One region of the Kribbella sp. NPDC051137 genome, then DNA from elsewhere that is predicted to be linked to it. Evidence: riboswitches for the same ligand, from Rfam matches in the RefSeq annotation. Region 1 holds a riboswitch; the other holds the start of a gene.
The links. A riboswitch is a leader RNA that binds a small molecule or an ion and turns the genes downstream of it on or off. The one in region 1 is predicted to bind thiamine pyrophosphate.
Positions count from the first base shown of each region.

Region 2: another riboswitch for thiamine pyrophosphate. It lies ahead of thiC (phosphomethylpyrimidine synthase ThiC); the one in region 1 lies ahead of thiS (sulfur carrier protein ThiS).

Region 1 is NZ_JBFBBI010000005.1:345,196-349,735, reverse strand. Features, by position in the region: gene AB0M51_RS27655 (DUF6807 family protein) at 1-1,426, shown strand, start outside; gene AB0M51_RS27650 (thiazole synthase) at 1,401-2,174, opposite strand; gene thiS (sulfur carrier protein ThiS) at 2,176-2,379, opposite strand; TPP riboswitch at 2,371-2,482, opposite strand; gene AB0M51_RS27640 (glycosyl hydrolase) at 2,499-4,540, opposite strand, start outside.
Region 2 is NZ_JBFBBI010000005.1:181,940-186,479, reverse strand. Features, by position in the region: gene AB0M51_RS26870 (inorganic phosphate transporter) at 1-423, shown strand, start outside; gene AB0M51_RS26865 (hypothetical protein) at 437-670, shown strand; gene AB0M51_RS26860 (hypothetical protein) at 667-1,191, opposite strand; gene AB0M51_RS26855 (lysophospholipid acyltransferase family protein) at 1,308-2,060, opposite strand; TPP riboswitch at 2,088-2,218, shown strand; gene thiC (phosphomethylpyrimidine synthase ThiC) at 2,210-3,811, shown strand; gene AB0M51_RS26845 (transposase) at 4,025-4,540, shown strand, end outside.

The sequences.
Region 1 (4,540 bases):
GCAGCCGGTGATCCTCGTCAACCGGCTGGGCCCGGCCGAGGTGTCGTCGGTGGTGGTCGACTACGGCCGCGCGGTCCGGATCGTCGTGGATCACCTGGTCGGTCTCGGGCACCGTCGGCTCGCGTTCCTGTCCGGCCCGGCCGCGTCCGCCTCGAACACGTTGCGTCTGCGGGCGCTCGAGGTCGCCGAGCGGGAGATCCCGGGGCTGGACCTGGTCAGGCTGGAGTGCGGGTGGTCGATCGAGGACGGGTACGCCGCGGTGGAACGGGTGCTCGACTCGCAGGCGACAGCGGTGGTCGCGTTCAACGACCTGGTCGCGTTCGGGCTGCTGGCGCGGCTCAACGAGGTCGGCGTCGCGGTACCGGCTGATCTGTCGGTGACCGGGATGGACGACATCGGGCTGGCGCGCTTCGCCGTACCGTCGTTGACGACCGTGCGGGTCCCGCAGAAGGACCTGGGGGAGTTGGCCTGGCAGCGGTTGCTCGCGTCGATCGCAGGGCCTGCGGACGTGGCGGACGACGTACCGGAGTTGCGGCTGGCGGTGCGGGCGAGCACCGGTCCGGTGCCGCAGGAGCCGCGGGCCGCGGTGTCGGACGATCGGATCGGATGGCAGCAGCAGGGGGACATCTTCGAGCTGGGGAGTTCCGCGGGCATGCTCGCGCGGTACGAGTTCGGCCGGCGGATGCCGCAGGTGCATGCGCCGCGCCCGTACCTGCATCCGGTCCGGACCCTCGGCGGGCATCCGTTGACGCAGGTTAGTCCGGTCGACCACCGGCACCACTACGGCGTCTCGCTCGCGGTCGCGCAGGTGAACGGCACCTCGCACTGGGGAGGACGCACGTACGTCCGCGGCCAAGGCCCGACCCTGCTGACGAACCACGGCCAGCAACGCAGCCGCGGCGTCACCGTCGACGATCGTGAACTGGTCGACGAACTCACCTGGTACGACGAGCAGGGCCGTCCGCAACTGGTGGAACGCCGGAGGCTGACCGGCGACCTGGCGTTCGGCGGCTGGCGCCTCGACTGGCGGAGCGTGCTCACCGCCCGGTACGGCCCGGTCCGGATCGACAGCCCGGCGACGACCGGCCGCGAGGGAGCGGCGTACGGCGGGATCTTCTGGCGGCTACCGTTTTCGGAAACTGTTGTCCTGAGTTCCGACGGCGAAGGGGTGGAGGCGGCGTTCGGGTCGTCGAGTCCGTGGATCGCGCTCGTACAGGGGGACGTCAGCCTGCTGCTGGTCCAACCCGAGCAGGTACGGCCGTGGTTCCTGCGGGTCTCGCAGTACGTCGGCGTGTGCCCGGCGCTGGCGTGGGACGAACCGTTGGTGCTGCAACCGAACCAGGAGCTGGCCTTGTCGCTGACCGCGGTACTCCTGGATCGGTCGCTCGACGCGGCGGACGCTAAAACGCTGGCAGGCCAGTTGTAGGCGACGACGCGAGCGCGGACTGCCAGCGGCGCGGGACGCGTCCCGCCAGGCGGGCGTTCCGGCCGGCGGAGACGGCTTCGCGCATCGCGGCGGCCATCAGCGCGGGCTTCTCGGCGCGGGTCACCGGGGTCGCTAGCATCACCGCATCGCAGCCGAGCTCCATCGCCAGCGCGGCGTCACTCGCCGTACCGATGCCGGCGTCGACCACTACCGGGACGTTCGCAGCCTCGGCGATCAGCGCGAGGTTGTGCGGGTTCCGGATACCGAGCGCGGAACCGATGGGTGCGGCCAACGGCATCACCGCCGCACAGCCGGTCTGTTCCAGACGGCGGGCCAGGATCGGGTCGTCGTTGGTGTACGGGAGGACCGTGAAACCGTCCGCCACCAAGGCCTCGACGGCGTCCAGCAGCTCGATCGGGTCCGGCAGCAGCAGGTGGTCGTCGGCGACCACCTCGACCTTGATCAGGTCGGTCTCCAGCGCCTCGCGGGCGAGTTTCGCGGTCAGGACGGCCTCGGCGGCCGTGTGACAGCCGGCCGTGTTCGGCAGGACGTCGATGCCGTGCTTCTTCAGTACGTCGAGCACCGAGCCCTCGTGGCCGGTCCCGAGCCGGCGCATCGCGACCGTGGTGAGTTGGGTGCCAGAGGCAACCAACGCCTCCTCCAGCACCTCCAGGTTGGCGGCACCGCCGGTGCCCATGATCAGCCGGGAGGCGTACGTCCGCCCGCCGAGCTCGAGGGGATCGTCCATCTCAGCCTCCCTGTGTCGCGCTGACGATCTCGACCCGGTCGCCGGGGCGGACCGTGGTCTGCGCCCACTCGGCCTTGGTCAGCACGTTCTGGTTCACCGCGACCGCGATCCCGGTGCTCCGGTCGGAGTACTCCGCGACCAGCTCGGCCACCGACTTCCCGGCCGGCCCGTCGACCGCCGTACCGTTCACCCAGACGGATTCCATCGCGCTCCTCCCTACGCCGGAATTACCCGATTCAGGTTCAGCGGTCGGTGACGGACCGGTCACCCTCTCAGCCCACTTCCTGCGAGCTCCCGCGGACATCTCGACTGTAGCTCACCCTCCTAAGGTGTTGTCACCGCGGTCACGGTGGAGCCGGAGATGTACGTCGGCCAGGTGCCGACGGTGACGGTGACCTGACCGTTCGCGTTCGGGGTCAGGGTGTACGGCAGCCCGTACAGGCTGGTGACCTGGACCGGACCGGTCGCAGTGACCGTCACGGTCGTGTTCGCGCCGGAGGCGGCCCAGATCGCGCGGAACGGCGTACCGTCTCCCGCCGCGTACACCTGGTCGATCAGCCCGTTGCCCGGGTACTCCTTACCGAGGAACGTCGCCCCGCGGAGCTGACGGGCGGCCGTGGCGTACGCGACGTACGACGGTTTCGGGGTGTAGGCGCCGAGCGCGTCCGCCTCGTTGTGCACCAGGCCGAAGTTGTACTCCTGGTTGGCGGGGTCGATGCCGTCGTTCTTGAAGTCGTACACGTAGAACCGGTCGACGTCGTAGCCGGGGACGTTGAGCATCGCGCGGGCGACGTACATCGCCTGTGTCGGCTCGCTGACCGGCGCGGCGCTGCCGGCTCCGGTGTACCAGCCGGCCTCGGTGATCCAGATCGGTTTGTCGACACCACCGTTGTACTGCCGGATCGTCGCGCGGACCTGGTCGATGAAGGTGCCGAGGCTCTCGGGCGCGTTCAGGTAGTTGTACGGGTGTACCGACACCACGTCGAGGTACTTCAGCCCGCCGAGCTGGCAGAACTGCTGGAACCACGCCTGCTGGGTGACGTCGGTGTCCCCGCCGCCGATGACCGTCAGGCCCGGGTGGTTCGCCTTCAGCTTCGGATACGTTGCCTTGAGCAACGCCAGGTAGCTGTCGGGGGTGTAGTTGGACTGTCCGGCAGCGTTGACGTCCCACTCGTTCCAGATCGCCAGGTTCTTCACCTGTGGGTACTGGCTCGCGAGCGCGTCCGCGTAGTTCGCGAACCCGGCCCGCCCGGTGTCGGTGAACGGCGCGTCGAAAGCGTTGTCCGGCACGTCGTCGTACTTCGCGTTGCCGTAGTCCGCGATCAGCAGCGGGTCAAGACCGTTGGACTGGAAGGCCTGCTGGTACGACGTGAACTTGGCCGGGAATGTGTAGGTGCCGACGGTGGACTCGACGGCGGACCAGTACGCCTCGTCACGCGCGGTCCGCGCTCCGGACTGGGCGATCAGCGGTACCAGGTCCTGGTTCCACGTGCCGGCGAAGTGCGTACCGGCGCCTTGGTACGTCGGGGCCGTGGTCGCGGCGACCGCGTCGACGTTGACGGATGCCGACGTACCGCCGTTGGTGATCGCGCTCTTGTCCAGTGTCAGCATGATCGCCTTCGCCGGGCCGTGCCAGATGCCGTCGTCGGCGCCGCCGAAATGGAGGTACCCGGTGCCGCGGTCGAACTGGGTGAGGCTGAGGTGCTGCCAGCCGGTTCCGGACACGGCGAGGCGCTGCTGGTGGACCTGGCCGGTCGCGTCGGTCAGGCGGAGGCCGAGTGACGACAGCTGGCTGGATTTCACCCACAGATCAAGGGCTTTGAGGTCGATCGGGACGAAGGTGCGCTGGAGTGCGACATAGTTGCCGCCGCCGATGAAGTCGCCGCTGAGCTTGGCGGACTGGGTGCCGGCCTCCGGGGTTGTGGTGTCGTAGCTAAGGCTGCCGGTCGCGCCGGGGAACTCGCTGCCTGGGTAGAACGACCAGCCCTCCGCGGCGCTCTCGTAGTTGCCGAGCGGAGTCGTGGGCGCGGCCGCCGGGGCGTTGAGCGTCAGGTCGTCGAGGTTCACGCTGCTGCTGGTCGAGCCGTTGATCGCGCCCTTGTCGAGGATCACCTCGACCTGCTTGGCAGGGCCGTGCCAGACACCGTCGTTCACGCCGCCGAAGTGGCTGTACTGCTTGCCACCGTCGAATCGCGTGACGCTCAACGGCTGCCAATCCGTTGCCCCTGACAACGTCAGGCGTTGCTGGTGGACCTGACCGGTCGAGTCGGTGATGCGGAACGTCAGGAACGACAGGTTCGGCGTTTTCGCCCAGAAGCTCACGCTGGTCGCGGCGACCGACGGGACGGTGCGATTGACGCTGACGT
Region 2 (4,540 bases), 160 kb from region 1:
ATCCGGACGATGGGCAAGGGCCTGGCGGAGATCGAGTCCCCCCAGGGCTTCTCCGCGGAGACCAGCTCCACGTCGGTACTGCTGATCTCGTCGCACCTGGGCTTCCCGCTGTCCACCACGCAGGTCTGCTCCGGCAGCATCCTCGGCGCGGGTCTCGGCAAGCGGCTCGCCGAGGTGCGCTGGACGGTGGCCGGCCGGATGGCCGTGGCCTGGCTGCTGACGCTGCCGGCCGCCGCGGTCGTCGGCGCGCTGTCCGGCGAGGTCGCGGACTCCGGCAACGTCGGGGTCGCGATCATCGCGGTCCTGGCGACCGCTGCCGGCGGCGCGATCTACGCGGCCTCCCGGCGCCGCCCGGTGACCTCGGACAACGTCAACGAGTACCCGAGCCCGGCCGCCGCCGCGACCACGCCCGCAACGGTCTGAGAGGAGTACGGGGATGCACATCAACTGGACTGCCCTCGGCGAGGTCGCACTGGTCAGCCTGATCTTCGGCGTCGGCCTGGCGGTGCTGTTCGCGTTCGGAGTGACCGCGATGTCGCGGCGTGCGGTGGCGATCGACGAGAAGCGGCAGCCGTCCTTCGTGGACACCGGCGTGGCTGCGCTGTGCTTCGCGGCCTGTCTCGCTGCCGTGCTCTACGGGCTGTACTTGATCATTCCGCAGTTCCACTAGCGGTTCCAGCGGCGTACAGCCTTGGCCACGTCCTTTGCGCGGATGGAGCCGAGGTTGTACTCCCAGGCGGCCAGTAGACGGCTGCCGAGCACCTCTGCGTCCAGGAACATGCGGGGTCGTACGGCGACCGCCCAGGTGGCCGCAGCCGCGTGGCCCTGCTGGTGGAGCAGGTCGTCAACGGTCGCCTCGATCCGGCCGCTCTGCTCGTCCGGAAGGCCGTCCGTGGCCCAGTCCTGCACGATCTGCGGGTCGTCGGCCGTCATCCGCGCCAGATAGGTCAGCGGGCCGCGCCAGAAGCCCTTGCTGCCGATGCTGTCCAGCGTCTCCAGCGGGAACCAGCCGTTCTGGTTGCGCCGTCCGTTCACCGCGGACTCGATCTCGCGGGCGCGGTCGGGGGAGAGGTCGCGGGTCGCCCAGTCCACGAAGTACGCGCCGGCGTCTGGAATGTGCTCGGCCACGTGCGGCGCAGGTGTCAGCGCACCGGGCTCGAAAAGATGCAGCTCCTCCGGTGAATCGAACACTTGCCCGCCCCCGCCTGCTCGAGTGCACGGGCGGCGGCAGCCGCCCGCCGAACAGGAACCCCCCAGGTGCCTGTCACATCAACGAATGCTTTCGTACCCTCGATCCGCCCCGAGGGTCAAGGGTTCTGCCGTCGTTCGGCCCGCCGCGCCAGCTCCTCGCGGTCCAGCCGCTCCGCCTCCGCCGGGGTCGGCGCGCCGCCGCCGTACGCGGCCGGCAGCCACCAGGCACCGTGCGGCTGTTCCGGATACCCGCGGATGCTCTGGTCGAGCATCCCGGCCATCGTCGAGCGCAGCCGGGCGGTCGCCTCCGCCGGGTCGTCGTCCGGCGTCACGGTGAGCGGTGCGCCGATGCTGATCGAGATCGGGCGGTGCCGGGTGAAGTCCCGCGGGTGGTCCTTGGTGAACATCCGCTGGGTGCCCCACAGGATCATCGGCAGCACCGGTACGCCGGCCTCCGCCGCCATCCGGACCGTGCCGGACTTGAACTCCTTCAGCTCGAACGACCGGCTGATCGTGGCCTCCGGGAACACCCCGACCAGTTCGCCGGCCCGGAGGTAGTCGACGGCCGTCCGGTACGACGCGGCGCCCGCCTCCCGGTCCACCGGGATGTGGTGCATGCCACGCATCAACGGACCGGAGTACCGGTTCCGGAACAGCACTTCCTTGGCCATGAAGCGGACCAGCCGCCTGGCCGGCAGCGCGCCGTACCCGCCGAGGATGAAGTCGACGTAGCTGATGTGGTTGATCGCGACCAGTGCGCCGCCGGAGCGCGGGACGTGCTCGGTCCCGGTCCGGCGGATCTTCAGGTCCAGGGCCAGGAAGGCGGTCTTGGCGAAGCCGATCACGGGCGGGTACACGAGGTCTCGCATGTCCCGATTATGGTGTGCGGTGACAACTACAGACCGCGGGAGCTCGCACCGTAGTGGGCTGAGAGGGCGGCTGGACCCAGGAATCTGACCTGGCCGGCGCCGCCGACCGCAGAACCTGTCCGGGTAATTCCGGCGTAGGGAGCAGCAGCATGGTCAATGTCAGCACCGGCCCGATCTCGGGGTCGGAGAAGATCCGCCGCGGCGAGCTGGGCGTGCCGGCGCGGCGCGTCAATCTCACCAACGGCGAGTACTTCGACCTCTACGACACGTCGGGTCCGTACACCGACGCGTCCGCGCGGATCGACGTACAGGCGGGACTGCCGCCGCTGCGGCGGGACTGGATCGCCGGGCGCGACCGGCGTACCCAGCTCGGCCACGCGCGGGCCGGGACGATCACCGAGGAGATGCGGTACGTCGCCGTCCGGGAAGGGCTCGATCCGGAGTTCGTCCGGGCGGAGGTGGCGCGCGGGCGCGCGGTGATCCCGGCGAACCGCTGCCACCCGGAGAGCGAGCCGATGATCATCGGGAAGAAGTTCCTGGTGAAGGTGAACGCGAACATCGGCAACTCCGCGGTGTCCTCCTCGATCGAGGAGGAGGTCGAGAAGCTCGTCTGGGCGACCCGGTGGGGCGCGGACACGGTGATGGACCTGTCCACCGGGAAGAACATCCACGAGACCCGGGAGTGGATCCTGCGGAACTCGCCGGTGCCGATCGGTACGGTGCCGCTCTACCAGGCGCTGGAGAAGGTGAAGGGCGATCCGGCGGCGCTGTCGTGGGAGGTGTACCGCGACACCGTGATCGAGCAGTGCGAGCAGGGCGTGGACTACATGACCGTGCACGCCGGCGTGCTCCTGCGGTACGTGCCGCTGACCGCGCGACGGATCACCGGGATCGTGTCGCGGGGCGGTTCGATCATGGCCGCGTGGTGCCTCGCGCATCACCAGGAGTCCTTCCTGTACACGCATTTCGCGGAGTTGTGCGAGATCTTGCGGGAGTACGACGTGACGTTCTCGCTCGGCGACGGGCTGCGGCCGGGGTGCATCGCGGACGCCAACGACGAGGCGCAGTTCGCCGAGTTGCGGACGCTCGGGGAGCTGACCCGGATCGCCTGGGAGCACGACGTCCAGGTGATGATCGAGGGGCCGGGACATGTGCCGATGCACAAGATCGCGGAGAACGTGCGGCTCGAGGAGGAGCTCTGCGGTGAGGCGCCGTTCTACACCTTGGGGCCGCTGGCAACCGATGTGGCGCCGGCGTACGACCACATCACGTCGGCGATCGGAGCCGCCCAGATCGGCTGGCTGGGCACGGCGATGCTCTGCTATGTCACGCCCAAGGAACACCTGGGGCTGCCGGACCGTGACGACGTGAAGACCGGGGTGATCACGTACAAGATCGCTGCCCACGCGGCCGATCTGGCGAAGGGCCATCCCGGTGCGCAGGCCTGGGACGACGCGTTGTCGAAGGCGAGGTTCGAGTTCCGCTGGGAGGACCAGTTCAACCTCTCGCTGGATCCGGACACCGCACGGTCCTTCCACGACGAGACGCTGCCCGCCGAGCCCGCGAAGACCGCGCACTTCTGCTCGATGTGCGGCCCGAAGTTCTGCTCGATGCGCATCACCGCCGACATCCGCAAGTACGCCGAGGAACGCGGCCTGACCTCGACGGAAGCAATCGAGGCCGGCTTCGCGGAGATGTCCGAAACCTTCCGCACCGCCGACCAGAAGCTCTACCTGCCGATCGCGGACTGAGCGGCGCTCGCATCCGGCCCGGGAGCCGTCCTCCCGGGCCGGACACGGGGAGTGATCGGGGTGAATCGGTTCAGGTTTTGGCCTTCACTCTGCGTAAATAAGGCTGTAGCCTTAACCCGTCGGAAGGAGGTACGGGCGATGGTCTTCGTTCTCACGGTAGATCAGCGGGGCAGCCGAAGCACGAGTGATCTCGTACCCGAGCTACTGACGTCCTTGAACCATCGGCCGCGGCGTACCGGGCTGTTGCGCAGGTTCGAGCGGACCGCCGGGGACGAGGTGCAGGGTGTGCTGGACGAGGCCCGTGCGACCGTCGACGTGATCGTCGAGCTGCTGCGGTCGGACAGCTGGTACGTCGGCCTCGGCATCGGCGACGTCACCGAGCCGCTGCCGCGCAGTACCAGGGCCGGTAGCGGTGACGCGTTCGTGTTCGCCCGGGAGGCGGTGACGCGGGCCAAGTCGAGCCCTCACCACGTGAACGTGGTCGGAGCGGACCCGCACGGCGCAGAGCAGGTGGAAACGGTGCTGTGGTTGATGGCGTCCGTACTGCGACGCCGTAGCGAGCGCGGGTGGGCCGTGGCCGACCTGTTGGCCGAAGGACTCACCAGGCGGGAGATCGGCGTGAAACTCGGCATCAGCCAGTCGGCAGTGACCCAACGCGCCCAGGCGGCCGGTGTCGTCGAGGAACAGCGCGGACGGGTACTTGCGGCGGACCTCCTCGGCCAGGGGGTT